Regions from separate parts of the Priestia sp. MDV22-iso46 genome, predicted to be linked through region 2. Evidence: riboswitches for the same ligand, from Rfam matches in the RefSeq annotation. Region 2 holds a riboswitch; each other region holds the start of a gene.

What was found. A riboswitch is a leader RNA that binds a small molecule or an ion and turns the genes downstream of it on or off. The one in region 2 is predicted to bind glycine.
Region 1: it holds a riboswitch for glycine, as region 2 does, so the genes downstream of both, gcvT (glycine cleavage system aminomethyltransferase GcvT) here and AC4NPH_RS24395 (amino acid permease) in region 2, are expected to answer to the same signal.
Region 3: it holds a riboswitch for glycine, as region 2 does, so the genes downstream of both, glyA (serine hydroxymethyltransferase) here and AC4NPH_RS24395 (amino acid permease) in region 2, are expected to answer to the same signal.

What each region holds. Positions count from the first base shown of each region.
Region 1 is NZ_JBZVWT010000002.1:243,807-254,211, reverse strand. It holds gene AC4NPH_RS13235 (lipoate--protein ligase family protein) at 1-526, opposite strand, end outside; gene AC4NPH_RS13230 (rhodanese-like domain-containing protein) at 757-1,140, shown strand; gene gcvPB (aminomethyl-transferring glycine dehydrogenase subunit GcvPB) at 1,185-2,663, opposite strand; gene gcvPA (aminomethyl-transferring glycine dehydrogenase subunit GcvPA) at 2,656-4,002, opposite strand; gene gcvT (glycine cleavage system aminomethyltransferase GcvT) at 4,023-5,123, opposite strand; glycine riboswitch at 5,336-5,428, opposite strand; gene AC4NPH_RS13210 (DEAD/DEAH box helicase) at 5,609-7,282, shown strand; gene AC4NPH_RS13205 (YqhG family protein) at 7,269-8,093, shown strand; gene AC4NPH_RS13200 (YqzE family protein) at 8,118-8,303, opposite strand; gene comGG (competence type IV pilus minor pilin ComGG) at 8,347-8,721, opposite strand; gene comGF (competence type IV pilus minor pilin ComGF) at 8,711-9,148, opposite strand; gene AC4NPH_RS13185 (type II secretion system protein) at 9,145-9,483, opposite strand; gene comGD (competence type IV pilus minor pilin ComGD) at 9,467-9,949, opposite strand; gene comGC (competence type IV pilus major pilin ComGC) at 9,891-10,202, opposite strand; gene comGB (competence type IV pilus assembly protein ComGB) at 10,217-10,405, opposite strand, start outside.
Region 2 is NZ_JBZVWT010000007.1:25,476-35,880, reverse strand. It holds gene cax (calcium/proton exchanger) at 1-375, shown strand, start outside; gene AC4NPH_RS24430 (YfkD famly protein) at 552-1,352, shown strand; gene yfkAB (radical SAM/CxCxxxxC motif protein YfkAB) at 1,389-2,507, opposite strand; gene AC4NPH_RS24420 (SE1561 family protein) at 2,712-2,897, shown strand; gene AC4NPH_RS24415 (fumarate hydratase) at 3,061-4,602, shown strand; gene pdaA (delta-lactam-biosynthetic de-N-acetylase) at 4,697-5,506, shown strand; gene rlmD (23S rRNA (uracil(1939)-C(5))-methyltransferase RlmD) at 5,669-7,054, shown strand; partial or broken gene AC4NPH_RS24400 (FAD-binding oxidoreductase) at 7,395-8,745, shown strand; glycine riboswitch at 8,945-9,025, shown strand; gene AC4NPH_RS24395 (amino acid permease) at 9,185-10,405, shown strand, end outside.
Region 3 is NZ_JBZVWT010000010.1:90,314-100,718, reverse strand. It holds gene AC4NPH_RS27000 (amino acid permease) at 1-944, opposite strand, end outside; glycine riboswitch at 1,378-1,484, shown strand; glycine riboswitch at 1,487-1,605, shown strand; gene glyA (serine hydroxymethyltransferase) at 1,701-2,951, shown strand; gene AC4NPH_RS26990 (serine dehydratase beta chain) at 2,964-3,479, shown strand; gene sdaAA (L-serine ammonia-lyase, iron-sulfur-dependent, subunit alpha) at 3,479-4,360, shown strand; gene gcvT (glycine cleavage system aminomethyltransferase GcvT) at 4,375-5,490, shown strand; gene gcvH (glycine cleavage system protein GcvH) at 5,650-6,045, shown strand; gene gcvPA (aminomethyl-transferring glycine dehydrogenase subunit GcvPA) at 6,047-7,399, shown strand; gene gcvPB (aminomethyl-transferring glycine dehydrogenase subunit GcvPB) at 7,392-8,876, shown strand; gene AC4NPH_RS26960 (iron-sulfur cluster biosynthesis family protein) at 9,110-9,415, shown strand; gene AC4NPH_RS26955 (NAD(P)/FAD-dependent oxidoreductase) at 9,758-10,405, shown strand, end outside.

The DNA.
Region 1 (10,405 bases), on a different contig from region 2:
CTCCTTTTTGTCTGGTTTGGGCACTTCCAGCAATTTTGCGGCCCTCTACAACTAGTTCATACCAAGAAGGAGCATCAAAACATACGGACGAACGAGGGTTTTTTAAGCTATTTTTTTCTTCTTCTGAACGAGGAATAGCAAAATAAGCCTCGAGCCCTAACGAACGAAATCCTTCCAGTAAACCTTCAGAGATTACGCGATATGCTTCTGTAACTGTCTTAGGCATGTTAGGATACTCTTCAGATACAATTACGCTGTAAGTAAGCTCTTCATCGTGAAGCACGCCCCTGCCGCCCGTTGGACGTCTTACAAAGCCTAGTCCTAATTCTTTTACTTTATCAAAGTTAATTTCTTTTTCAGCTTTTTGAAAATAACCGATTGACAGCGTTGGAGGGTTCCATCCGTAAAAACGAATCGTAGGTGGAATTTCTCCTTTACTATGCCATTCTAATAACGCTTCATCTAACGCCATATTGTAATAAGGCGAACGGTTGTTGGAATCAATAAATCTCCACTTTGCTTTCATCTACCTCATCCTCAGCTATATGTAATATAAAAAATAAATCCGTTTTTTAGTCTACCAAAAGATTGAGCTAAGGAAAAGCAAAGAGCAACATAAAACTGTGAATTCAAATGTGGTAGTTTTTTCATTTTCGGGAAGAAATCCGCTAGATTCAAGGCAAAATCGCTTTACTTCTAATTTCATTCACTTATATAATAAGAGTATGGATTTTGTCGAAGAAAGGAAGAATCAGCATGTCAGCAATTACAGCAGTACTCATTTTACTTGGAGTAATTATCATATACTCTGTCGTTATGTTCTTTTACCAACGTCGCATTATGAAAACGTTAACTGAAGAAGAATTCCGCACCGGCTACCGCAAGGCACAGCTAGTTGATATTCGTGAACCGAATGAATTTGAAAACGGACATATTTTAGGCGCACGAAATATTCCTCTTTCACAGTTCCGTATGCGCATTAAAGAATTTCGTCCAGATCAGCCTGTCTACATCTATTGTCAAAGCGGAATGCGCACAGGACGTGCAGCACAAATGCTTCGTCGCCACGGTGTTCAAGAAATCTATGATTTAAAAGGCGGCTTCAAAATGTGGAACGGTAAAGTAAAAAAGAAAAAATAATGGTATGTATATAGAAAAACCTCGCCTTTGGGCGAGGTTTTTTGTTAGACGTTTTGAACAGCCTGTTCTTTCTGATAGCGAAGAACTGGCTTTCTCGCTGCCAGCGTTTCATCAAGGCGCTTCACAACCGTTGTATGCGGAGCTTCCTGTACGACTTCAGGCGTTTCTTCTGCTTCTTTTGCAATTTGAATCATCGCATCGATAAACGCATCTAGCGTTTCTTTCGACTCCGTTTCCGTTGGTTCGATCATCATGCACTCTTCTACGATAAGCGGGAAGTAGATAGTTGGCGGATGATAGCCAAAATCAAGCAGTCGTTTCGCAATATCCAATGTGCGCACGCCCAGCTTTTTCTGACGTTTTCCTGATAAAACAAATTCGTGCTTACAGTGACGGTCAAACGGAAGCTCATAGTGTTCTGCTAAACGACGCATCATATAGTTGGCATTTAGCACAGCGTTTTCCGTCACGGCTTTTAAGCCGTCTGGACCCATTGAACGAATATACGTATAAGCGCGAACGTTGATACCGAAGTTGCCGTAAAACGGCTTTACGCGTCCAATTGACTGAGGACGGTTATAGTCAAAGTGATAGCCTTGTTCTGTTTTCACAAGCACTGGTTTAGGCAAATACGGAATTAAATCTGCTTTTACCCCTACCGGACCAGAGCCAGGACCGCCTCCTCCATGAGGGCCTGTAAACGTTTTATGAAGGTTTAAATGCACAACGTCAAACCCCATATCTCCAGGACGGGCTTTACTTAATACTGCGTTTAAATTTGCACCATCATAATAAAGCTTTCCACCTGCTGCGTGAACAATTTCAGCCATTTCTAAAATATCTTCTTCAAATAACCCTAGCGTATTTGGGTTTGTTAACATTAAAGCGGCTGTATCTTCTCCTACTACGCGGCGTAAATCCTCTAAGTCCACTAAACCATGTTCGTTTGATTTTACCGTTACCGTTTCAAATCCCGCAACTGTTGCCGAAGCCGGGTTCGTTCCGTGAGCTGAGTCTGGAACAATGACTTTTGTTCGCTGCGTCTCACCATTTGCTTCATGATAAGCACGAATCATCATAAGCCCGGTCCACTCGCCGTGAGCACCTGCTGCTGGCTGAAGTGTTACTTCATCCATTCCTGTAATTTCTGTTAAATGCTCTTGTAAATCATATAAAAGTTCGAGAGCACCTTGAACCGTTTGCTCATCTTGAAGCGGATGAATATGCGCAAACCCAGCAATGCGTGCTGCTTGTTCATTCACTTTTGGATTATATTTCATCGTACATGAACCAAGCGGATAAAACCCTGAGTCTACTCCGTGATTTCGTTTTGAAAGCGCGGTGTAATGACGCATAATATCGAGTTCTGATACTTCAGGAAGCTCAGGAGCTTTGGTACGCACATACGCTTTTCCAAGCAGTTCTTCAGCATTTACTTGCGGCACATCTAACTCTGGCAATGAATAGCCGATTCGCCCTTCTTTACTGCTTTCAAAAATAAGTGATTGATTTTGATTAAGCATGAAGATCCCCCAATTCATTTACAAGTTGGTCAATTTCCTCTTTTGTACGGAGCTCTGTAAAAGCAAGCAGCATGTGATTTTCAAGCGCTTGGTTATCACGGCTAAGATCATAACCGCCAATTATTTTTGATGCTAATAAATGATTGTTTGCTTCTGTTACCGAAACAGGAAGCTTCACGACTAATTCGTTAAAAAACGGTCCTTCAAATGCTACATTTATCCCTTTTGCCTTTAACGCTTCATATGCATAATGCGTTTTTGATAAGTTTTGCAGCGCCATTTCTTTTACACCTTGCTTGCCTAAAGCTGTCATTGCAACTGATGCCGCTAAAGCATTTAACGCTTGATTTGAACAAATGTTAGACGTCGCTTTATCGCGGCGTATATGCTGTTCACGCGCTTGAAGGGTTAAAACAAACCCTCGCTTACCGTTTTCATCTACCGTTTGCCCTACTAATCGTCCTGGAATTTTCCGCATAAGCTTAGACGTAGTTGCAAAGTATCCGCAGTGCGGTCCTCCAAATTGACTTGGAATACCAAATGGCTGTGCATCTCCAATGACAATATCAGCTCCGAATTCTCCAGGGGGCGTAAGTAAACCTAATGATAAAGGATTGCTTGAAACCACAAACATGCACTTTTCTTGATGAGTAATTTCTTCAATTTCTTTTAACGGCTCGATTTGTCCGTAGAAATTTGGGTATTGGACAATAACAGCTGCCACGTCACTCCCCATCTCTTTTTCCAATGCAATCATATCTGTTACTCCGTCTGCTGCAGGGATTTCTACCACTTCAATGTATTGACCCTTCGCATACGTTTTTAACACATCTTTTGACTCAGGGTGAACAGCCGCAGAGACAAGTACTTTTTTCTTTTTTGTTTGACCCGCACTGAGCATAGCGGCTTCTGCTAAAGCAGTTCCTCCGTCATACATAGAAGAATTAGCCACGTCCATCCCCGTTAACTCACAAATCATTGTTTGAAATTCAAAGATGGCCTGAAGTTCTCCTTGAGAAATTTCTGGTTGATACGGAGTATAGGCCGTATAAAATTCCGAACGAGAAATAACATGATCAACAATAACCGGCATGTAATGATCGTAAACTCCTGCTCCTAAAAAAGAAGCATAGTCTTTTAAATGAGCATTTTTAGCAGCCATACTATTTAATTCTTTTAACAGCTGAGGCTCTGAAGCCGCTTTTTTAATATTGTATTCTCCTTGAAAACGAACGCGCTGCGGAATATCTGAAAATAAATCATCAACAGATGAAACACCAATTGCTGCTAACATTTGCTGCTGATCTTGTTCTGTCATTGGTAAATAGCGATGTAACATGTTAAATTCCTCCCCAAAGCTTACTTTGAACGTTTATAAAAAGGTGTTGAAACCACTTTTGCTTTTAAGCGTTTTTTTCGAACCTGCACTTCTACTTCCCGACCAAGCTCTGAATACTCTGCTGACAATAGCGCTAAACCGATGTTTTTCTTTAATGTCGGTGACTGTGTACCTGTTGTCACAAATCCAATTTGTTCTTCATCTGCAAATACTTCGTAACCGTGTCTTGGTATACCTTTATCAATCATTTCAATTCCTACCAGTTTACGAGATGCCCCGCTTTCACGCTGTTCTTTTAACACTTCTTTTCCAATAAAGCTGTCTTTGTTCGTTTTTACTGCAAATCCAATTCGAGCTTCAATGGGCGTAATATCTTTTGAAAGCTCTTGGCCATATAAAGCCAAAGTAGCTTCAAAACGAAGCGTATCGCGAGCTCCTAATCCGCAAGGCAGCACACCTTCATCACTGCCTGCTTCTAAAATAGCCGTCCACAAGTGAGAGGCGTCAGCTGAAGAACAATAAATTTCAAAGCCGTCTTCCCCGGTGTACCCAGTACGTGAAACGAGAGCTTTTACATTCGCTACTTCTACATCATCAGCAAATGTAAATGGCTTTAATAAAGATAAATTTTCGTTCGTTAACGTTTGTAAAACTTTTTCTGCTACAGGACCTTGTAAAGCTAGCTGCGCAGTTTCATCAGACTGATTAACGAGCGTTACATCTCCTTGTTTGTGAGACACCAGCCACTCATAGTCTTTTTGAATATTAGCAGCGTTTACGACTAGCAAATACTCTTGATCTGCTTTTTTATAAATCAGCAAATCATCTACCGTGCCTCCGTCTTCATAACACATAGCCGTATACTGTGCTTTTCCATCTACGAGGGTAGAAACGTCATTTGTCATCGTGTGCTGAAGAAAAGCTAAGCTATCAGCTCCTGTTACAAGAATTTCTCCCATATGAGAGACATCAAAAAGGCCTGCCTTTGTACGTACAGCTTCATGCTCTTCTTTAATAGAAGAAAATTGAACGGGAAGAGCCCATCCTCCAAAATCAATTGTTTTGGCACCATATTTTTGATAGGTATCATAAAGCGGCGTTTTGTGTAATTCTGTTGTCATATTTATGTCCTCCTCTTTTTCACGTGAAACTTTTCATAACGGGGAGTTTTCAAATAGTGTGGGGATCACTACGTATCCAAACAAAAAAGGACAGAAAACCCCCTACTGTATTTAGTAGGAAGTCTCTGTCCTTTTCACCTGAAAGTTTACCTATAAACGAATAGGTTTGCCTCGTGGGTGGTCTATAAACGCATAGACACTCTCCAGAGCTGCGTCAAACAAGAGTCTTTTTGCCTGAGAGATTCACAATTTTATTGCTTGCTCCTTCGGCGCTACATTCAAGTAGTCTCTCCCCGTGTCGTCATTCGCTTCTATAAAGTTGGTAAAGTTGGGCATACTACTGAAAGATGTATCTATCTTTATTCACACAATCATTTGTAAAGTGCTAATCTATTTTCTTTTTCAAATTTTCTAAATATATTTTTATCCTACCTGATTCTTATCATTTGTTCAATAAAAATTTTTTACAAAGGAGCATTTTTATCATGAAAGTGAAATTAAACATCGATGAAACATGGGAAGCAGCCTTCTCAACTAAATTGGAGCAAGACGGCCCTTGGTCTGCATGGGATTTGTATAAACTTGCCTATGAAATAGAAGACCAAACGCTTATCTCAGAATTTGAAGGACTACAAAGCCCAAAACATCTAGCTGATTTAACGCCGCTTCCTCATCAGCTCGAAGTAGCCAAACAAGTAGTTGAAACAATGAATGGGAAAGCCATTTTAGCAGATGAAGTAGGACTGGGGAAAACGATTGAAGCAGGGTTAATTTTGAAGGAATATATGATTCGCGGACTTGTTAAAAAAGTTCTCATTTTAGTTCCAGCTTCGCTTGTTTCACAGTGGGCTATGGAATTGAATCAAAAATTTTATATTCCCGCAGTCCCTCAAAGAAAATCATATGTGTGGGATCAGTGTGACATCGTTGTGTCTTCAATTGATACAGCAAAACGTTCTCCTCATCGAGAAATTGTGCTTGAACAAGACTACGACCTCATCATCATTGATGAAGCTCATAAACTTAAAAACAACAAAACAAAAAACTATGAATTTGTGCAAAGTCTAAAAAAGAAATTTTGTCTGTTGCTAACCGCAACACCGATTCAAAATCGAATTGAAGAAATTTTTAACTTAGTCTCTCTTTTAAAGCCTGGCCATCTCGGCAATAAAGACTATTTCGAAGAATTATTTTCCGCTAAAAAACGCTCTTTGCAAAACGATGAACACTTAAAAGAGCTTGTTAACAAAGTTATGATTCGAAATCGCCGCCACGATACGGGTATCGAATGGACGAAGCGAATTGTTCAAACCATTCCTGTTGAATTCTCGCCAAAAGAACGCGAGCTGTACGATGCGATTACGTCTTTTAAAGGAAACGGACTGCACCCTTCAAGCGCTTTTTCAATTTTAACCCTGCAGCGAGAGGCCTGCAGCAGCCGTGAAGCGGTGTATATGACATTAAAAAACATGCTCGAACGTCAGGAAGATCAAAACAGCGCATTAACGGAACATATGATCACTCCGTTAATGGAACTACTTCAGCAAGTGCCGCAAAATGCAAAAGCAGAAAAAGTGCTAGAGCTCGTTCAGAAAATTGATGATAAAGTCATTATTTTTACTGAGTACAGAGCAACTCAACTGTATTTACAGTGGTATTTAAAACAGCATGGAATTACCTCTGTACCTTTTAGAGGCGGATTTAAGCGAGGTAAAAAAGACTGGATGAAGCAGCTTTTTGAAAGCCACGCGCAAGTATTTATTGCCACTGAAGCAGGCGGAGAAGGAATCAACCTTCAGTTTTGTCATCATATCATTAACTATGATCTTCCGTGGAATCCAATGCGTCTAGAACAGCGAATTGGAAGGGTCCATCGTTTAGGTCAAAAACATGATGTTCACATTTACAATTTAGCCATTCAACATACGGTCGAAGAACATATTTTAAAATTGTTATACGAAAAAATAAACCTTTTTGAACGAGTTGTTGGAGAGCTAGATGATATTTTAACAAAGCTTGATTTAAAAAATATCGAAGAGCATATTCAGGATATTTTATTTCATTCGCGGAGTGAAGGAGAAATAAAAATCAAAATGGAGAACTTGACGTCTATTATTCAATACGAAGACAGCGAGGAGGATCAGCATGCAGCAAACTGATATTCATCAATTTTTAAAGCGTTATTTTCTAGCTAATAATTGTTCTATTGTCACAGAAACATCTTCTTACCTGACGGTTCAATTAACGATTGAACTCGATAAAGAATTGATGAATCGTCCATTTTATTGGCACTATATTGAAAAGACGGGAGGAGAAGCAACTCCTGCTTCGCTCACTTTCATTACAGATCCAGCATTTGAAGACGATTCCGTTCAAGGAGAACGAATTCATTTCGGTTCACCTAGGCTGCACCAAATTTTCGCTTCTACTCAAAAACTAGGCGGGTTTATTCACTTGTATGAACAAGTTGCATCAGCTCAGCCAACAAATCAGCCTTTACACCCTTGGCTTGCATTAAATATTAAAGTCTCGTACAAATGCGATCGTAAAAAAGATGAGCTCTTGTCGCTTGGCATTAATTTAATCAATGGACAGATTATTGAATCATTTCATGAATTAATCATTAATCAAAATTTGTCATCTAAAATCTCAGACTATTGCTTTACTCTCTCACCTTTTATTAAACCTAAAAGTGCCATCGCACGACTCACATCATATGTGACTGACTATGTTAAAGCTCAGCCAACTGAATGGGCTGAAAAAGCGCAGGAGAGATGGTATGAAGACTTAGCGCTTCTTGATCATTTTTACGAAACAGCAGAAGAGCTGCCAGAAATATATATGACCGAAAAAACAGCGCTTCAAGAACTGTACGAGCCGACTATCTTGTTTAAGTTTATAAACGGTGGCTTATTTTACATATCGCCTGAAACGATGTCTCGTCAATTTAACAAAACACAAGCCGGTTAAAAAAAAGATGAGCATATGATATGCTCATCTTTCTTTTTTCTTACGATACCACAGCATAAACGACAGCGGAATCATTCCAAACCATCTGTTTGCAAAAGGTGCTCGCTCTTCTTTTTTTTGAATTTTTTTCGTTTTCCTCTCTTCTTTTGGCTGATCCATATATTGTACAAATTGCTGAGTCATATATTTTACATAATCATTCGTTTTCATATAATCATCTCCTCAGCACTATTATATCCGGAGAGAAAGAGACTTAATCCGTCCACTTCACAATGTGCTGATCCTTTTTTTGAATATATGCCGTTTCCGTCAATGCTCTTCCTTGCAATGTTTGACACTTTATTTTTAGGATGATCATCTGTTCATCTTCACTTACTACTTCGTATGAAACCGTACCAGTTTCTAATACTAAAGATGCAGATGGAGATTTATTATGTTCTTTTATTTCTTTTTTTACATGTACAACCGCGTTTTCTAAAAGATGCTGCAGACGATTTTTCTGCTCTACTTCTTGATAAAATGAACTTTTCGTCACAAAATAAGTGGTTTGCTGAGCTACTAACAGAAGAAAAAGCGCACAAAATGCCAAAACAACTGGGAGAATAAATCCTTGCTCATTATGTTTCATGAGCAAGCATCAAAAACGTCGTAATGGTTTCTTCTCTAACTTTGTTAACACCGTCTGTTGAACGAATCAAAAGCCTTTCTTTTTGCTGTTCATACATAATATTCTTAATGTGCTGCAGCACAACTTCATGACCGCTTTCATCCACTCGTCTTCTTATCTTGTCTTCGTAGCGTTCATAAGTGATGATCTGATTATTTTCCATTTTCAACGTAAGCGTAGTCGCATTAATTCCCACTTCTTTTGCTTCTCGATATTCCATAGCAAGTTGATTCACAAAAATTCCCCACTCCATTTCATTCATACTAAAATCCGGATTATATGTTTGCTTAGCTAGCGGAATGATAATGGGGAAAAATGAAACAATGATCAAAAAAAGAGTAAAACTGACTAACATCTCTACAAGCGTAAAGCCTTTTTCCCTTTTCACTTCAACATCACATCACACTTCTTTTTCATTTTCTCAGCGGAATCTGTCCATTCTACACAAAGCTTTTGAGCACTTTCTCCGTTCCACTTCAGATAAAACGCAACGTTTTCTTTTACGATTTTTTCTCGCCGTTTATATCCTGCTTCATATTTATATTTCAATAGCTCTTCATGCAAGATAGCATCAGCTTGATACGAAACATATTGCTTCTTTTCTGCTTCTTTCATCTGAACATACAAAGGAATAATTGTACCGGTTAGGAGTAAAAGCATGCTAAATGAAACAAGCATTTCTAACAAGGTGTAGCCCTGCTGACCCTTACATCTTGTCCACATAAAAACGCCCTCTGCCTATTTGAAAAGTAACTTTATATTTAAATTTTTGATTGCTGATAAAAATGGTCTTCGCTTGAGAAATATTGCCGTTTTTGTTGTATTGTATCGTGGAATTGCCGCTTCCAAACATGATATGAATGGTAGAGTCATAGGCGCGCTTATAAAGAACGGCACGAGAATCAGAAATAATATATTCTGTTCCCTTCGGTGCGAAGTTAATTTTAATTGGAGATTCTCGGTTCATTGCTGTTTGCTGCACATAAAACGTGTCGCTTTGCAGCTGTCGCAAAAATAATGTGATTTTGTAATATTCCACAAGCGGACGAATGGCTACAATAATGGAAAACATCATCACTTGCACAATAAATAAAACCATCAGCATCTCAATGAGGGTAAATCCTTTTTGCTTAAGAAGAACCACTAGCTGTAACCTTTCCGGTACCGTCAATTTGAATGGCTTGACCATTTGGACACACGGTGCCTTCTTTTAAGTAGCCTCCTGCTTCAAGCTCTTCTAGACTTGGTTTTTCGCCATTTTCAAGTTCGTATACTTGTACCTCAGCCTCTACGGTTTTGACAAGAGCTGAGCAGCCTTTGTTGTTAATAACCGTATTATGCTTTAATACATTTGGAATCATAATGAGCAAAAGCACGGTAATAACGAGCATAACAATGAGCATTTCAATAAGGGTAAATCCTTTATCACCTTTTAGAATCATATTCTTTCACCTTTCTACAAGCTCGACATCACTTCTAACATCGGAAGCATAACGGACATATACATAAGCAGAATGACAATTCCGATGAATAAGAATGTAAGCGGCTGTACATATTTTAAAATACGAAAAATAAACTGTTCCATTCTTTCCATCATAAATAGACTGTAATCATACAGTTCTTGAGAAAGCTCACCGTTCTGCTG
Region 2 (10,405 bases):
ATCGAAATTGTATCGGAAAGCTTTGGCTGGAGTGAGCTGTTCATAGGGGTCATCATTGTAGCGATTGTTGGGAACGCGGCAGAGCATGCTTCCGCTATTATTATGGCCGTTAAAAATCGCATGGGTGTAGCTGTTGAAATTGCTGTTGGATCAACTTTACAAGTAGCGATGTTTGTAGCACCGATATTAGTACTTGTTTCGCTAATGTTCGAAAACCAAATGTCTCTTGTCTTTACTTGGCCCGAGTTGATCGCGATGGTAACGGCCGTATTTTTAACTATTGCGATTTCTAATGACGGAGATACAAACTGGTTTGAAGGCGCAACTCTTTTAGGTGCTTATATTATTATGGGAATTGGTTTTTATCTTATTTAAAAAGAAGAGACTGGGACAAACATGTTTTAGTTGAAGGAAGATCCGAACGATTAATCGTTCGGATTCTTTTTGTGTAAGCAAATAGAAGAATTTCCCTTTCGGTATTCAGGATAAAACAGGGGATGTTTGAAAAAACTATGATTGCATTCATTAACGATGTTGAAAGGAGTTTCTAGATGTTACGTAAATTGCTTTTATTTGTGTTTACCATCATTATTTCATTTTCATGTTCAACGAAGATCGCCATTGCTAAAACAGCTCAGCCTACCATCAACGTGCCTTCTTCAGCTTTAAATATTTCAAAAGAAAATACCTATCCAAATGCTAGTCAAGACACGCCATATTTGCAGCCGAGTGAGTTTACAAAAGAGCTCATTGAAACATCAAATGTAAAAATTGAAAACCCTGATTTAATTCGTATATTAAATGAATCAAACATTTCTAAAACTCCATGGGCAATTGGTTTCAGAGCAACCGTCTTTTTAGGACAGTGGCCATTAAATTACGAATCAACAGAAACGAACGTTAACTGGCAGCACCAGCGAATCAATACAAATCATTATGATAACAGAGCAGGAAAAACTCAGTACAAAATGATGTACAGTCAGGAAAATCAAAGTCATGTAAAAGGCGGATTAACAGCAAAAGTGCCTCAGCCTGATCATGTTAAACAAATGATGCTAATTGAAGCAGCTAAAAAAACAAAGCTCACTTTATCATTTCAAACGTTTGTAGGTGCCGGAACGAAAAAAGACCAGGTCTATAACGTAGCTCCTAAAAAAGTAGGTTATCTGTATGCGTATACGCCTGCTGTAAGTGAAAAGGGAAAAGTAACATATGGAGAAGTGTATGTCACAGTAAAAGGCAGCAAGCGCGCAATTGTGGTGAGAAATGTAACGTCTCAAGGAATTGGAGCATGGATTCCAGTACAAGATTATGTTTCCTTAAGCTTTGGAGCTTATGACCAGCCGAGATAACAAAAAAGAGATTCCCACGATGGAATCTCTTTTTTGTTATTTTGTAATGCTCGCTTGGAGTTTGTTGAAATCAGTATCTTGATAATAGCTGTTTTTCACCAAAATATTAGGTCCCAAACAAGACACTGCTGAACAATGACAGCTAAGTTCTTTAGAAATTGTGCTTTGCTGCCACGTATCAAAAGCGTCTGTAAGCTTTGTATCTTGAATGTTGCCAAGAGGAGGCGTATCACCAAAATCCGTTACGATAATATCTCCGTCGAAAATATTTACATTTAGGCGAGAGCGCCCGTCTGGATCGTTTCGAACAGTTACATTTTTACTGCTATATAAGCGCTGTAAGAGCGTTAAGTCTTCCTCATTATTGCTGCATGCATAAAATGGTAACGTGCCGAATAGCATCCACACATTTTCATCTCGAATATCAAGAAGGTGATGAATAGCTTGACGCATTTCAGGAAGAGATAATGTTTCTAGAGTGCTAGCAAAGTCACTTGGATACATAGGGTGTACTTCATGACGCTGACAAAGCATTTCATCAACAATTTGACGATGAATCTTTTCCATATGAGGAAGCGTACGTTTATTTAACATCGTTTCAGCTGATACGGTTACACCTGCTTTTACAAGCGCGCGGCTGTTTTCAATCATACGGTCGAAATATTTGGCGCGCTGCTCATAAGTAGGCTTTCGCTCCATCATTGCAAAGCCAGCTTCCACAAAATCGTCCATCGTTCCCCAGTTGTGAGAAATATGTAAAACATCTAAATAAGGAATGATTTGTTCGTAACGAGCAAGATCTAATGTTAAATTTGAATTAATCTGTGTACGGACACCTCGTTCATGTGCATACTTTAATAAAGGCACCACATAATTTTTCACAGAAGATAGAGACATCATCGGCTCTCCGCCGGTAATGCTTAACGCTCGAAGAGTTGGAATTTCATCCAGACGTTTTAAAATTAAATCAAGCGGCAGTGCGTTTGGGTCTTTTGGCTGCAGCGTATATCCAACTGCGCAGTGCTCACATCGCATATTACAAAGTGTCGTTGTGGTGAATTCAACGTTTGTAAGCGTCGGTTTGCCATATTGTTTCATATCTAAATACGCTTCCCACGGATCGAACTCCGGGGTAATTCGTTGTAAAGTGGCCATAAAAAAACTCCTTTTATTTTTCCGTAAAGTGAAATGATGATGAAAACATCTCACGGTCCGTCCTGCTAGACTAAATTATACGTCTCATTCAAAACGGACACCAGTGACTATTATGGATTTTATTGCTTTTAGTTGTCAAATATGAAAGTATTCGTTAGGATATAAAGAAATACGAATGAAAAAGCTATATCAGGAGGGTTTAAAATGGGAAACGCCGTTCGAGATAAAGATTCACAAGTACGTTATTTAAAAGATCGTTTAAATATGTTTGTACACGTATTAGACTCCATGGAGCCTGAAAACACAGATCTAGAAGACATTGACCGTTTGATTACGATGATTGATGACCTTGAAGCAAAATGTGAGCAGTTTAAAAAAGATAAAGAATGAACAAAGGAAAAAGCGCTAGAAAAACTAGCGCTTTTTTGCTTGAAGTGGAAATCCTCCTATAAAGGTCTTTCGAAACAATTTTTGAAGGAGTATAATAAATTTTGAAAGTTGTACGACAGATAGATAAATACATACATTAGCGGGATATGGGAGGAATTAAGTGATGATTGAAGCTTTAAAACAAAGCATGTACGATTTAATTGTTGAAACATCTACAAAATTGCCAAAAGACGTTCGACGTGCTATCGCAAAGGCAAAAGCGCGTGAAAATGCAGGAACGCGTGCAGCAATGTCTTTAGCGACCATTACCAATAATATTAAGATGGCGGATGATAATTTATCGCCAATTTGTCAAGATACGGGTATGCCAACATTTAAAATTAAAACCCCTGTAGGAGTGAATCAGCTTCAAATTAAAGAAGCAATTTATTGGGCAATTGAAGAAGCAACAAAGCACGGAAAGCTTCGCCCTAACTCCGTAGATTCGTTAACGGGAGAAAACAGCGGTAATAATTTAGGCGGCGGCACGCCGGTTATTAAGTTTGAACAGTGGGAAAATGACTATATTGATGCGCGTCTTATTTTAAAAGGCGGCGGCTGCGAAAATAAAAACATTCAGTACAGCCTGCCTTGTGAAGTAGAAGGTTTAGGTAGAGCTGGTCGTGATTTAGACGGCATTCGTAAATGTGTGATGCACTCTGTGTATCAAGCACAAGGTCAAGGCTGTAGTGCCGGCGTCATTGGTGTTGGAATCGGTGGCGACCGTACAACAGGCTATGAATTAGCAAAAGAGCAGCTGTTCCGAAATTTAGATGACGAAAATCCAAATTCTCAGCTGAAAGAATTAGAAGAGTATGTAATGGAAAATGCCAATAAGTTAGGAATTGGTACAATGGGCTTTGGCGGAGAAACGACATTACTTGGCTGTAAAGTCGGCGTAATTAATCGTATTCCTGCTAGCTTCTATGTGTCAGTTGCGTATAACTGCTGGGCTTACCGTCGTTTGGGCGTTAAAATTAATGCCGATACAGGAAGCGTTCAAGAGTGGCTGTATCAAGAAGGCGAAGAAGTAGATTTTAATAAAAATGCAGGCGCAGAAGACAAACAAAATGCGGATGAAACAAAAGAAGTTGTATTACAAGCACCTATTACAGAAGAGCAAATTCGTGAATTAAAAGTTGGCGACGTGGTGCGCATCAACGGTATGCTCTACACAGGACGCGACGCTATTCATAAGCATTTAACAGATCACGATGCGCCAATTGATTTAAATGGACAAATCATTTATCACTGTGGTCCGGTTATGTTAAAAGATGAAGATGAAAAATGGCACGTAACCGCTGCAGGACCAACAACAAGTATCCGTGAAGAACCTTACCAAGGAGATATTATGAAGAAATTTGGTATCCGCGCGGTTATCGGTAAAGGCGGTATGGGTCCTAAAACGCTTGCTGCTCTTCAAGAGCATGGCGGTGTGTACTTAAATGCGATCGGCGGAGCTGCACAGTACTATGCTGATTGTATCAAGAGCGTAGAAGGCGTTGATTTGATGCAGTTCGGTATTCCTGAAGCAATGTGGCATTTAAAAGTAGAAGGCTTTACAGCTGTAGTGACGATGGATTCACACGGAAACAGCTTGCATGCAGATGTAGACAAGTCTTCATTTGAAAAGCTTGAGCAATTTAAAGAACCGGTATTTAAATAAACATACGTCCGGAACGTATGGTAAAAAATAACGTTCATGAACGAGAAAATTGAGTGGATACTAAGCGTAAAATGACTTCCGAAAGGAGCTTCTTATGCGCCGGTTCACCTTTTTTCTCGTTTTTTTATTCGTGATGTCAACAGGCATAGCATCTGTTGAAGCACAAATGTATCCAAACACTCCGATCAGCTGGGGATTTCAAAAAAGTAAAAATCACAAGCCCGCATCCGCAGGTACAGCTTATGAACAAATTCTTGCTAAGTATGATGCTTTTTACCTCGGAGATACAAATAAAAAAAATATTTATTTAACGTTTGACAACGGTTATGAAAATGGTTATACACCGCAGGTATTAGACGTGCTCAAAAAAAGAAAGGTTCCTGCCACGTTCTTTGTAACAGGACACTATTTAAAAGAAGAGCCTAAGCTAATTAAGCGAATGGTAAAAGAAGGGCATATTGTCGGCAATCATTCATGGCATCACCCTGACTTAACTCAAGTGGATGACGCACGTTTTAAAGAGGAATTACAAAAAGTAAAAGATGAATACAAGAATATTACTGGTCGTGATGAAATGAAGTATCTTCGCTCACCTAGAGGTGTATTTAGTGAACGAACGCTAGCTCTTTCAAAGCAAGAGGGCTATACGAATGTATTTTGGTCACTTGCATTCGTTGACTGGAAAGTGAATGAACAAAAAGGCTGGCGCTACTCATACGACAATATGATGGCTCAAATACATCCAGGTGCAATCATGCTTCTGCATACCGTTTCAAAGGATAACGCAGATGCATTAGATCAAGCAATTGTGGATTTAAAAAAGCAGGGCTATACGTTTAAAAGTATTGATGATTTAATGAACGAACGCAAACAAATGAAGAAAAGTCCTTCTGAAACGAAATAAAGATAAAAACCGACGGGAATGTTTCTCCTGTCGGTTTTTTGCTGTTGAAGTGTTATAATATGCGTTGATGTCTTTTTTAAAGCGATACGGTCTAATAGGTTTTAAGCAGCTAAGGACCGTTAATAACTATATAAAGAATTTAAACTAATCGGAGTTGGTCTCATGAATAAACCAAAAACTGAAATGAAAGTTCAAAAAGGACAAACGTTTCCGTTAACGATAAAAAGACTCGGTATTAATGGAGAAGGCGTAGGATATTTTAAGCGCCAAGTCGTCTTTGTACCAGGAGCATTACCAAATGAAGAAGTGGTTGTAGAAGCAACAAATGTCCAGCATAAGTTTGCGGAAGGGAAAATCAAGCGAATTCGCAAAAAATCTCCTCATCGCGTAGATGCGCCCTGTCCTATTTATGAACAGTGCGGAGGCTGTCAGCTTCAGCACTTATCCTATGAAGGTCAGCTAGAATCTAAGCGCGATATTGTTCTGCAAGCGTTCGAACGTCACAGTTCATTAAAAAAAGTAGAGGAAAAAACACGCCAAACAATTGGCATGGAAGATCCTTGGGGCTATCGTAATAAATCACAGTTCCAAGTAGGTGTAGATAAACAAAAAGTCATCGCTGGTTTGTATGGACTGAATTCTCATCGACTGATTGACATTGAAAACTGTCCTATTCAGCATGGAGCCACGAATCACGTGACAAAAGAAATAAAACGAATTTTACAAGAACTTCAAATTCCTATCTACAATGAACGCAAACGCCGTGGTATTGTACGTACCATCGTATCTCGAGTAGGATTTGAAACGGGTGAAGTGCAAATTGTCTTGATCACGGCTAAACAAGAAATTCCGAAAAAAGAGCTGCTCATTAAAGAAATTCAGCGCCGCCTACCGGAAGTGAAATCGCTCGTACAAAACGTAAACGGCCAAAAAACATCGCTTATTTTTGGAGACGAAACGTTTACACTCGCTGGAAAGTCGGTGATTCAAGAAACGTTAGGAGATATCTCGTTCGAACTTTCAGCGCGTGCATTTTTCCAGTTGAACCCTCTTCAAACAGTGAAGCTATATGATGAAGTAAAAAAAGCAGCTGCGCTAACAGGCAATGAAAAAATTGTAGATGCTTACTGCGGAGTAGGTACAATTGGCTTATGGCTTGCTAAAGATGCTAAAGAAATTCGCGGAATGGATACGATTGAAGAATCGATTGTAGACGCGAGAAAAAATGCCAAAGATCATGGATTTGAGCATGCCACATATGTGACGGGTCCAGCTGAAAAGTGGATGCCGAAGTGGGTAAAAGAAGGCTGGAAGCCAGACGTAATCGTCGTTGACCCGCCGCGAACAGGCTGTGATGACAAGCTTCTAAAAACGATTTTACAAGTGAAGTCAAAGAAAGTGGTTTACGTTTCTTGTAATCCATCCACATTAGCGAAAGATGTGCAGCAGCTGTCGAAGGCTTATCATGTTGATTACATTCAGCCTGTTGATATGTTCCCTCATACGGCGCATGTGGAGAATGTGGTAAGTTTGACGTTAAAGAAATGAATAGAAAAAGAGTAAAGGGCAGATTTGATTCTGCTCTTTTTTCTTTGAGCTGTACTTTTATTAATGGGGAAATTGTTAAAATTAAACATCTGTTCTTTTAGAGTAGAAAATATTTTAGTATAGTGAATCGAAATTCCCATAAAGTCTAGATTTAGAAAGTTTTACATCGCTAAAGAGAAATTACATAAGAGAGTTAATGCTTTTAAAACAAACTATAATGACGTATTTTATACAAATAATAAACGCAAATTCTATCCCAAAACCCAAACCTTTAACCACATTGATAATACTATAGTAATAAATCTAATAAAAAGTATGTACAGAGGTGGCAGAGGTCAAAATGGACTCAATGTTTTTAAAAGGGCTTACGGGCGAAGTGGTAACGCCAAAAGCCCCAATTTATGAGGAAGCTCGTCAGGGATGGAATCGTGCTGTTAATAAATTTCCGCTTGTGATTGTATACTGTGAAAAAAAGCAGGATGTTGTGAATGCGATCCGCTGGGCGCGCAAGCATCGTGTTGATATTCGCATTCGATCTGGCGGTCATCATTATGAAGGGTATTCTACGGGTGACTGTGTATTAGTCATTGATATTAGTCGATTAAATGGGTTGAAATTGGATAGGAAACGGAACATTTTAAAGATGAAAGCAGGAGAGGAAAATACGGAAGTGTATGATTTCATCGGTTCGAACGGATATGTGTTTCCAGGAGGAACGTGTCCGACTGTTGGGGTATCTGGCTTTACACTTGGTGGAGGCTGGGGACTTTCGAGCAGACTTTACGGGTTAGGGTGCGACAGCTTGATAGAGCTAGAATTAGTCAATTATGAAGGAAGGCTCATTAAGGCAAACAAATCGTGTAACGCGGATCTTTTTTGGGCATGCCGCGGTGCCGGTGGCGGTAACTTTGGCGTTGTGGTAAGCATGACGTTTCAGCTTCCAAAGCCCACGAACAGCTCTGTGACGCTCGTTCGATTCTTTTATGTAGGTACTACAAAGGAGAAGCAGGCACAAGTGATGAATATATGGCAAAACTGGCTGCCCAAACTGGACAAACGTATGACGCTAGTTGCAAGCATTTTATAATGCAGGAGGAGAAGGGTTAGGCATATTTGCAAACGGATTCTTTTACGGCTCCCCAGAAAGAGCTCGGGAGATTTTGCAGCCTTTTGCAGAAGTAGAAGGGTTTCAAGTAGAGCTGGAATCATTATCTTTTCTTGAAGCGGTAAAAAAAATAGAAGCAACCTATCCTCCGTCTGAAAAATTTAAGTCAACGGGAAGATTTGTGCACAGAAGCTATTCACGTGGTGAGCTTGAAAATCTTGCAGATCTCATACAGCGTCCGGCAGAAGGTTCCGTGTATGATGCGATTTCTTTTTATGCACTAGGAGGAGAAATTCGCCGTGTTGGTAAAAGAGAAACGGCTTTTTTCTACAGAAACGCCAGATATATTATGGGGTTTCAGTCTGTCTGGACAGAAGATGTATTTGCAAGAGCAAACAGAGATTGGCTTCGCAAGCGATTTGAATATATTAAAAGTATTACGGTAGGTTCCTATGTGAATTTTCCTATCAGCAACCTGAGAAACTACGAACGTGAGTATTTTGGAGACAACGCAGAGAGATTAGAAAGAGTGAACAAAAAGTATGATCCGTTTAATGTGTTCAGGTTCCCGCAAGGACTCAGGTAGCGCGAGGAAAAGGATACTAAGTTGACGATTGAAACTGTTCAATTACCTTCTGTCGAAGAAGGTAAATAAATGAAAGTAATCTTTCCTGTTGACAAAGCATCTAACTGGTATTAGAATAAACAACTATTCGACAGTCATTCTATTGATTGAAAAAATTAATACGTAGAAAGCTATGATTGCTATGGATCACACTATAGCAGGAGCAGCTTCTGGAGAGATCGCGATAGTTTCGCGACGCCGAAGGGTTCACAATCTCAGGCAAAAGGACAGAAGAGTACCGGATATTTATTTGGCATGTTACTAATTGGTAGCATGTACCTTAATATTTGTTATTCTTATGACCATGAGATTGGAGCGCATCCAATCTCTTTTTTTTATTGGACTTTATTTGTAGTCCGCACGATCGCATCAAAGGTTTTATTGTTAGGAGGAGTTAGAGTTGGAACAACGAGAATTAAAGAGGGATTTATCCAATCGTCATGTTCAGCTAATCGCGATTGGGGGAACCATTGGTACGGGCTTGTTTTTAGGTTCTGGTAAAGCAATACAGCTTGCAGGTCCCTCTATCATCTTTGCTTATTTAATTGTTGGTATTGCGCTTTTCTTTGTGATGAGAGCGCTAGGAGAACTACTGCTGTCTAAAGCAGGTTATCAATCGTTAACAGATATTGCTGAAGAGTATCTTGGACCGTGGGCGTCATTTGTAACGGGATGGACCTACTGGTTTTGCTGGATTATGACAGCTATGGCTGATGTGATTGCAGTTGGCGTATATGTGAAATATTGGTTCAATATTCCTCAGTGGATTCCCGCACTTATTTGTGTAATCATTTTATTAGGTCTTAACTTATTAACCGTAAAATTATTTGGAGAATTAGAGTTTTGGTTTGCTTTAATAAAGGTTATTACGATTCTTGCATTAATTATTATTGGCGTTATTTTGCTGGTAATGGGATTTAAAACAGACGCGGGATCCGTTACTGTTCAAAACATTTGGAATCACGGAGGACTGTTTCCAAATGGGGTTTCAGGTTTCTTACTTTCATTCCAAATGGTTATATTCGCATACGTCGGGGTTGAATTGGTAGGGGTATCGGCAGCAGAAACATCAAATCCCCAAAAAAATATTCCATCGGCCATTAATAAAATTCCGCTGCGAATCTTATTTTTCTATGTTGGGGCACTTATCGTCCTTTTATTTATTAACCCGTGGATGGAATTAAATGCAGCAGAAAGCCCATTTGTTAAAACCTTTAGTTTAGTCGGAATTCCGCTTGCTGCTGGAATTATTAATTTTGTTGTATTAACTTCAGCCGCTTCTGCTTGTAATAGCGGAATGTTTTCAACAAGCCGTATCTTATATAATTTAAGTAAAAATGACCAAGGGCCATCTAAGTTTGCAAAACTGAACAAAAACCACGTACCAAGCAACGGATTGTTTGTATCTACGCTGGTCATCTCAGCGGGAGCTCTTTTAAGCAAACTTATACCAGACCAAGCTTTCGGCATCGTCACGACCATTAGCGCTATTTGTTTTATTTGGGTGTGGAGTATCATTCTTATTTGCCATCTAAGGTATAAAAAGACGCGTCCGCAGCTGCATGCAGCATCAGCATTCAAAGCACCGTTAACACCATTTATAAACTATGTTGTGCTAGCT
Region 3 (10,405 bases), on a different contig from region 2:
CCTTTAGCACTTAAAGCGAATAACATCCGAGATGCAGTGTACACCCCTGAGTTTAAACAAGAGAGTACTGCTGTGACAACGACTAGATTCATAATTATGTCGGCACCGGGAATACCAATGACTTTAAGAGCGCTAACGTAGGGGTTTTTAAGGGATACAGCATCGTTCCATGGAATAATAGTTACAATTAAAAAGACAGAACCTACATAGAATAGTAATATACGGACGATAACTGAGTTTACGGACTTTACTACGGCCTTTTCCGATTCATCTGATTCTGCTGCAGCAATAGTTACAATTTCAGAACCAACAAAGGAAAAAATAATTGTGGCTATAGCGACGAAGACTGCACCTGTACCAACTGGTACAAACCCACTATGCATCGTTAAATTAGAGAAATTCATTGTGGTACCTGGTAATAGACCTAAAATGTACGCTCCACCGATAAAAAGAAATAAAGTGATTGTAACAACTTTAATCAGGGAAAACCAATATTCAAACTCACCATAAGCTTTAACAGAGAGGAGATTAGTCAATGTTAATGCCGACAAAAGAATTAGATTCAATACCCAGAGTGGAGTATCAGAGAATATCCAATCTTTTAATATTGTAGCACCTGCAATTGCTTCTACAGCAATAACGATAACCCAGAAATACCAATATAGCCAACCAACTGTGAAACCGGCCCAGTTCCCAAGGGCTTCTCGAGCGTAATCTGAAAATGAACCTAAACTAGGCTTTGCTACAACCATTTCCCCTAGCATTCTCATAATAAGAATAACTAATGTTCCAGCCATTAGAGCCGTCAAGACTGCTGCTGGTCCAGTAGCTTGAATGATAGCGCCACTGCCGACGAACAAGCCAGCCCCAATGGAACCTCCAAACGCAATCATCATCATATGACGCATTCGAAGAGTTTTCTTTAATGATTCTTTCTGATTCATATGAAATAACTCCTTAATATAAATTGGTAATGTTTCGTTGTTCCACTTTACTCAGATAGTAAGTTTTCCCACATCCAATTACATCAGCTCCGACGATAACTACGTTCTTTTTTATAACTGCAAATTCAACTCCTTCTTGTCAACTAAGTATTAAATTTGTGCTGGTGGACTTATTATATTTATAATTTTCTGTTTTTTTAAAGGTTTTTGTGAGGTTTTATGACATATTTTTCTTTATGGTTAGAATAAAGCTTTATTTTTTCTTAAGGTATACTTTTAGTTACTATGTGTTATAAAAGTGCTTACTTTTTTTTATCTAAATTCTAATTCATAATAAATTTATATCAAACAAACTCTCTTTACCGTAATAAATTAAAAATTTATAGATTATTCTCTATTATTTCAAATTGTCAAATTAACTGTATATAAGCGAATGATGATTGTGGGAGAGACCGAAGAAAATCAATTCGGCACCGAAGGAGCAACCCCCAAAAAATCCTTGGGGTATAAACTCTCAGGTAAAAAGACTGCAATTGGACGCACCTCTGGAGAGAGCTGCAAAGCCACCAAAGGGGAACTCTTTTACATGAAACATTTTAAGAAATCATTTTCTTAAAATGTTTCATGTAAAAGGTAATCTCTCAGGTAAAAGGGACAGAGGAAGGGTAAGATCAATATCTTGCCTTTCCTCTGTCTTTTTTGTTGGGGAAGGTAAGGAAACGTAAAATTTTGAAAAAATCAAAGGAGGATATAACGATGAGTCTAAGAAACTATGATCGCGATATTTATATTGCTATCGAAAATGAAAAAACACGACAACTAAACACATTAGAGTTAATCGCATCAGAGAACTTTGTGAGTAATGAAGTAATGGAGGCAATGGGATCCGTGTTCACTAATAAGTATGCAGAAGGTTATCCGGGAAAGCGTTACTATGGCGGTTGCGAGTTTGTTGACGTGGCAGAACAATCAGCTATGGAGCGCCTCACCAAGCTGTTTGGTGCCAAGTATGCAAATATTCAACCACATTCGGGTGCCCAAGCCAATCTCGCTGTTTTTTATGCATTGCTACAGCCTGGTGATAAAGTGATGGGGATGAATCTCTCGCATGGCGGTCACTTAACTCATGGCAGCCCTGTCAGCATTTCAGGAAAATGGTTTGAAATCGTATCTTATGGTGTAAGAGAAGATACTCACTTGATTGACTATGACGAACTAGAAATAATTGCAAAAAAAGAAAAACCAAAATTGATTATTGCAGGAGCAAGTGCTTATCCAAGAACCATTGATTTTGCACGCTTTAGGAAAATTGCTGATCGAGTCGGGGCAAAATTCATGGTAGACATGGCTCATATTGCAGGGCTTGTTGCAACAGGCCTCCATCCATCACCAATCCCCTATGCAGATGTAGTGACGAGTACCACACATAAAACATTACGTGGACCGCGCGGTGGCATTATTTTGACTAATGATGAGGAAATGATCAAAAAAATTAATAAAGCTGTATTTCCTGGTATCCAAGGTGGACCCCTCATGCATGTTATTGCAGCAAAAGCAGTTTCTTTCAAAGAAGCCTTGCAATCAGATTTTAAAGAATACGCAAAACAAATTATTAAAAATGCGGAAGTATTGAGTGAAACATTAAAGAAAGAAGGAGCAACTCTGGTCTCCGGCGGAACCGATAATCATATTGTCCTCTTAGATGTACGTCCGTGGGACTTAACTGGAAAAGAAGCAGAGAAACTACTAGAGAAATCAGGAATTACGGTTAATAAAAATACAATTCCTTACGACCCTGAAAGCCCATTTGTGACAAGTGGAATACGCATGGGAACAGCAGCCTTAACAACACGAGGTATGAAGCAAAAAGAGATGGTTAAAATTGGTAAAATAATTGCATCTGTTCTTAAGAGTAAAGGAGATTCAACCATTCTTGAACAAGCAAAAGAAACAACAAAAGCGATTTGTGATGGGTATCCATTATTTCAACAGCCAATCACTATATAAGAAAGGGGCCTCATGATGGAATTTCAAAGTTGTTTTGACATTATTGGTCCAATCATGGTAGGACCATCTAGTTCTCATACGGCTGGTGTTGTATTGATTGGGAAGTTCATTCATGAATTGATAGGTGGACGCCCGAAAGAAGCAACGATTATTCTCTATGATTCTTTTTCCGAAACACACCAAGGTCATGGAACAGATAAAGCCCTTCTTGGGGGATTGCTTGGAATGGATACAGATGATTCACGGATTAAACATTCAATCGAGATGACCTTACAATACGGACTGTCCTATGAATTTCAGCTTGAAGACAGTTGTCCATATTTTGAACATCCGAACACAACAATTGTTACAGTAAAACGAGGAAATTGTGTGGCAAAAGTAGGTGGAGCATCACTTGGCGGCGGTTTATCTAAAATCTTTATGATTAACGAAGCAATGGTAGATATTCGTCTAAGCGCTGATGTTGACTTTACAGCTCTTGTGAGTCGTTATCAGTCAAGAAAGAAATCATTGGTGAGTCTATTATGATGAAAATTCAGTCCATGACAGAGCTTGTTCAGGTTTGTGAGAGTGAAGGAAAAACAATTGGTGAAATAATGTTGATGATGGAAGCAAAAAATTCAGGAAAAGGAGAAGAAACCATTATCGGCATGATGGAAGAGCGATTGATTAAAATGAAGGAAGCCGTTGATAGAGGAATAAAAGATGGATCAACTGCACCAAGTGGTATTTCTGGTGGCGATGCTGTAAGAATGTATGGCTACGTAAATCAGGGTAAATCGCTGTCGGGACATTATATAAGCAATGCGATGACTTTCTCATTAGCCACGTCTGAAAGCAATGCTCGAATGGGGATCATTGTGGCTACCCCAACAGCTGGAGCTGCTGGCATTTTACCTGGAGTATTGTTTTCCCTTCATAAAAATGATGGCACTCCCTATAAGGATTTAGTTATGGGCTTGTTTACGGCCAGCATGCTTGGTTATGTGATTGCCAACGGTTCCTTTATTTCAGGAGCCGCGGGAGGTTGCCAGGCAGAGGTTGGTTCAGCGACAGCCATGGCAGCTGGAACAATCGTGGAATTAAAAGGAGGAACTCCTAAACAGGCAGTGAATGCCACAGCTATTGCTATGAAATCACTATTAGGCCTAGTATGCGATCCAGTCGCAGGACTAGTTGAGGTGCCTTGTATTAAGCGAAATGTTATTGGCACATCGATTGCTTTCTCAGCTGCTGATTTATCCCTTTCCGGTATTGAAAGCCGCATTCCATGCGATGAAGTCATTGAAGCGATGTATAAGGTCGGAAAAGATATGCCTAGGACCCTTCGGGAAACCGCACTTGGGGGTCTTGCAATGACCCCAACAGGTAAAAAGGTAAAAGAACAGTTGTTTCATAAGAAACCTTAATTGGAGGTGTGTCAATGAGTACAAATACATTATTAAAGAGAACGTCGCTTTTTGAAACATATAAAAAATACGGTGCAAAGGTCATTGATTTTGGGGGCTGGGAACTTCCAGTCCAGTTTTCCAGCATTTTAGAAGAGCATGAAGCTGTCCGAAAGAAAGCAGGACTCTTTGATGTTTCTCATATGGGAGAGGTGCTGGTTACGGGGAGAAGTGCAGAAAGCTATATTAACTACCTTGTAACAAACGATGTAACAAAACTTAGTATCAATCAAGCCCTATATACAGCTATGTGTTATCCAGACGGCGGTACGGTCGATGACTTACTTGTTTACAAGTTGGCTAATGAAAAATATTTACTTGTGATTAACGCGGCAAATATTAAAAAAGATATCGAGTGGATGGAGAAACACGTAAGAGGAGAAGTGAAGCTTCAGAATGTTTCAGGTGACATTGCGCAGCTTGCTATACAGGGTCCAACGGCAGAAGTCATCTTACAAAAGTTAACGGAAATAGACCTAAAGAAAATTAGTTTTTTCCATTTTGCTCAACATGTCAATTTGGATGGGATTACAGACGTTCTTGTATCACGTACAGGTTACACAGGAGAGGACGGATTTGAACTTTATTTAACAACAGATAAGGCAGAAGCTCTTTGGGAGAAGCTTCTGAAAGTGGGAAAGGAACATGGGTTAAAACCATGTGGACTTGGTGCACGTGACACTCTTCGTTTTGAAGCGAGGCTTGCATTATATGGTCAAGAGCTCACAAGTGATATCAGCCCACTTGAAGCAGGAATCGGTTTTGCTGTTAAAACGAACAAAGAAAGTCATTTTATCGGCAAAGACATTCTTACAGCTCAAAGAGAAAGAGGCTTAACACGAAAATTGGTAGGGATTGAAGTAAAAGGAAGGGGTATTCCTCGTCATGGTTACAAAGTGTTTTCATCGAAAGGAGAAGAAATTGGTTGTATTACATCTGGAACCCATTCCCCGTCTTTAAAGAAAGGCTTAGGTCTTGCGCTCGTATCAGTAGAGTATGCTGAGTTGGGTACGCAACTAAAAGTTGAAGTTCGCAAAAAAATGATTGATGCCATTGTGGTGAAAACACCATTCTATAAAAAAGATTTATGACATTTTTAATAGAGTTATAACGATAATCGTTTGCTGATAGGAAAATATCAGTCATCTCTTTAAAGTACAACAGATTAATAAGTACGTTATAAGTGAAGTTTTTCTATTAATTTTCAAACTATAAAAATATTAAAAACAAAGATGAAGGGAAGAAAAACAATGACAAATGCAACAGCCAATTTATTATACAGCGAGGAACATGAGTGGGTACTACAATTAGACGAAAATCGTGTGCGAATTGGAATCTCTGATTATGCTCAAAAGCAGTTGGGGGATATTGTATTTGTTGAAAACCCGGTAGTGAACGATGAAATAACAGCTAATGAATCAATGGGAACAATCGAATCAGTTAAAGCCGTTTCTGAACTTTATGCTCCAGTATCAGGATCAGTTACTCGTGTAAACGAGGAATTAAACGATACTCCTGAGGCCATTAATAAAAATCCGTATAAGGAAGGTTGGTTAATAGAAGTGGAAATATCTAATCCAGAAGAGTTAGAGTTGCTTTTAAATCAAGATGAGTATGAAGCGTTTATCGACGAAGGAGAGGAATAACATGACAAACACTTATAGATATCTTCCTGATACGAAACAAGATCAAGAGGAGATGCTTGCTTTTTTAAATATGTCTTCCATAGATGAGTTATTTGAAGACATTCCATCTGATATTCGTTTAGCTGGTGAGTTAAATATTCCGAAAGCCATTCCTGAACCACTTCTTTTGAAAAAAATGCAGAGGCTTGCTTCACAAAATAAAAATGCTAACTACTACCCGACTTTTCTTGGTGCGGGTACATACGATCACTACATTCCCAGTTTGGTGAATCATATGATTTCACGTTCTGAATTTTACACGGCTTATACACCTTATCAGCCGGAAATCAGTCAAGGTGAGTTACAAGCTATTTTTGAATTTCAAACAATGGTTTGTGAGCTGACGGGAATGGATGTGGCCAATTCTTCTATGTATGATGGCTTTACATCTCTTGCAGAAGCTGCATCACTTGCGGTTGCATCAACAAGACGCTCAAAAGTACTTGTATCAAGGGCCGTTCATCCTGAATCACGTGCTATCTTAAATACGGTAGCTGACGGACAAGGGTATACGGTGAAAGAAGTAAATCTTGCTGCTGATGTGACAGACCTAGAAAATCTGCAAGAACAAATTGAACAGGATACTGCCGCCATTATTGTTCAATACCCAAACTTCTTTGGTTCTATTGAAGATTTAGCAGAGATAAAGAAAATTGCGGAGACAACAGGAGCGCTTTTCATCGTCAGTGCCAACCCACTGTCACTAGCACTTCTGCAAGCACCAGGGAAACTCGGAGCAGATATTGTGGTTGGTGATATGCAGCCATTAGGAATACCGATGGCCTTTGGAGGTCCGCACTGCGGTTATTTTTCAGTTCATAAAAAATTTATGCGTAAAGTACCGGGACGCATTGTGGGACAAACGACAGATGACCAAGGAAAACGTGGGTTTGTATTAACCCTGCAAGCACGTGAGCAGCATATTCGCCGTGATAAAGCGTCATCAAATATTTGTTCTAATCAGGCATTAAACGCTCTTGCATCTGCTGTCTGCATGACCGCACTTGGAAAGCAAGGAATTTGTCATATGGCACAACTAAATGTTGAAAAAGCCGATTACATGGCAAATTCTCTTCAAAAGAAAGGCTTTATTGTTAAGAATGAAGCACCATTCTTTAATGAATTTGTGGTGGAACTTCCTTGTCCGATTAAGGAGGTCAACGCTAAATTGCTTGAGGAAGGAATCATTGGAGGATTTGACTTAGAAAGTGATTACGGTTTTAACAATCAAATGCTCATTGCGGTGACCGAACAGCGTACAAAAGAAGAAATTGATCAATTTGTAGAAGTATTGGAGGCGGTTGTAAATGGTTGAATACAATGAGTTAATCTTTGAAATCAGTCGTCCAGGGCGTGTCGGTTCAAACTTGCCGGAAAGTGACGTAGAAGGTATTTATTTACATGATAAATTTCCGAAACATTTGATTCGTGATTTGCCAGCAGATCTTCCTGAAGTATCAGAGCTTCAGCTTGTGCGCCATTACACAGCACTTTCAAATAAAAACCACGGGATTGATAATGGGTTCTATCCACTTGGATCTTGTACAATGAAATACAATCCGAAAATTAACGAAGATGTGGCACGTTTCGAGGGTTTTAGCCGCATTCATCCGTATCAGCCAGCTGATACAGTACAGGGCGCACTAGAGCTTTTATATGAATTGCAGGGAGAATTAGCTGAGATTACAGGCATGGATGCTGTAACGTTACAGCCTTCTGCGGGGGCTCAAGGAGAATGGACCGGTTTAATGATGGTGAAGGCTTATTTTGAACACAAAGGAGAAAAAAGAACGAAGGTACTGGTTCCGGACTCAGCGCATGGTACAAATCCTGCCAGCGCTACTGTCGCTGGTTTTAAAACGGTCACCATTCCATCCAATGAAAATGGTTTGGTGGACTTAAAAGAATTAAAGAAGCATGTTGATGATGATACAGCTGCATTGATGCTAACAAATCCTAATACACTTGGGTTGTTTGAAAAAGAAATTTTGGAAATTGCCAAAGTTGTTCATGAAGCAGGCGGAATATTGTACTACGATGGCGCGAATGCTAATGCCATTTTAGGTAAAACAACACCAGGTAAAATGGGATTTGACATCGTGCATTTAAATCTTCATAAGACGTTTACAACACCTCATGGTGGAGGGGGACCTGGAGCTGGCCCAGTTGGTGTAAAAAAGAAGCTCATGCCATATTTACCAGTGCCACGCATTGAAAAAGACGGTGAGAAATATGTGTTGAACTCTAATCAACCATTGTCTATCGGCCGTGTAAAAGGGTATTATGGAAACTTTGGTATTTTAGTTCGTGCATACACGTATATTCGCACAATGGGACCTGAAGGATTGCGTCAAGTATCCGAGGGGGCAGTGCTTCATGCGAATTACCTTCGTAAAAAGCTTGAGCCGTACTTTGATGCCCCATATTCCCAAATTTGTAAGCATGAATTCGTGTTATCCGGATCTAGACAGAAAAAGCTGGGTGTAAGAACACTTGATATGGCCAAACGTCTTCTTGATTTCGGCTATCACCCACCGACTATCTATTTCCCTTTAAATGTAGAGGAATGTTTAATGATTGAACCGACAGAAACCGAATCGAAAGAAACACTCGATGCTTTTGCAGATGCGATGATTCAAATTGCAAAAGAAGTAGAAGACACCCCAGACGCCATTTTAAATGCACCTCATACAACAATAATTGGTCGACTCGATGAAGTACAGGCAGCTAGGCAACCAATATTACGATATATTAAAGAGACAGAGTTAGAAAAAGAAATAATAAAATTATAAGCTACTTGATTATTAAACATTTAATATCAGAAATTGAGGTGAAAAAAGCCTTATTTTATTTCTAGTAGTTTCAATAAATTAGAATTCAAAGTAGATAAAACTATCGTAAATATGATAGCTTTAATCAAATTTTATATTTCATTTGTAAAGGTGAGAGTGCTTAACCAATCAACTATTCATCTATGTAAGTTAGAATAGATTAAATTTAAATATAAGAGAAAGGAGAAAGAGCAATGCTTCTCAAATTAACAGAAGCAGCTTTCAGACAATTAGAAACAATGGAGTTACAGAAAGGGCAAACTCCTCGTATTGAAGCTGATATAACTGGAGGATGCGGGATATCTATCAAATTTACGCTTGTAATCGATGAACCAAGGCGAAACGATATACTTTTAACATATGAAAGTTTTCAAATTCATATAGATCAGTTTACAAAAAGGTATTTAGACGAAGAGATTAAGATTGATTATAGGGATAAAGAAGGTTTTCTTGTTGGAGAAAGTTTCGCATCAAATGCATGTGCTTTTGAATTCAATTAATTGAGTATATAAAATTTAAGTTCGCGAATTATCACTCTAAAGAACAGGAGAAGATTATGAACGGGTCAAACCTTGTATCCCATATCAATAACAATGTATTGGCTATCCTTTGGATATGGCTTTTCCTTAAAAGTAAGGGGGAGAATAGTTTAAGAATTGGACATATCATGTTGCTTATTTTTGCATTTATTATACTAGCTAATTCAATGTATAAGGTTTTCGTAGTATTTATTAGGATCTTTTAATTAAATCTAATTTTGTAGTAATAAATGAGTCGCTAGCACTAGATGCTTTCTTTAAAGGTGTAAAAATAAAGACAATGTATATTTAGAGGTGATAAACATGACAAATGAGAAGGATATTTATGATATTACAATCATTGGGGGAGGCCCAACAGGTTTATTTACAGCTTTTTATGGAGGAATGAGGCAGGCAAGAGTTAAAATTATTGAAAGTCTGCCTCAACTAGGTGGCCAGCTCACAGCTCTATATCCGGAAAAATATATTTATGATATCGCTGGATTTCCAAAAATTAGAGCACAAGAATTGGTTTCTAACTTAAAAAAACAGATGGAACCATTTGATCCTACAATTTGTTTACAAGAATCCGTAGAACAACTAGAAAAACACATCGACGGAACTTTTAAATTAACAACTAATTCTAATGTTCATTACTCTAAAACGGTTATTATTACAGCTGGAAATGGAGCCTTTCAGCCTCGAGAGTTAGACGTTAAAAAAGCTCACCCATTTAAAGAGTCAAATCTTCATTATTTTGTGGAAGATATAAAAAAGTTTGCTGGAAAAAAAGTTGTTATTTTTGGTGGAGGGGATTCGGCTGTTGACTGGGCGCTTATGCTAGAACCTATTGCTCAACAAGTGACATTAGTACATCGTCGTGATAAATTTCGTGCCCATGAACATAGTGTAGGGAATCTACTAAAATCCTCAGTTGAGATTAAAACCCCTTATGTCCCTTCTCAACTTATA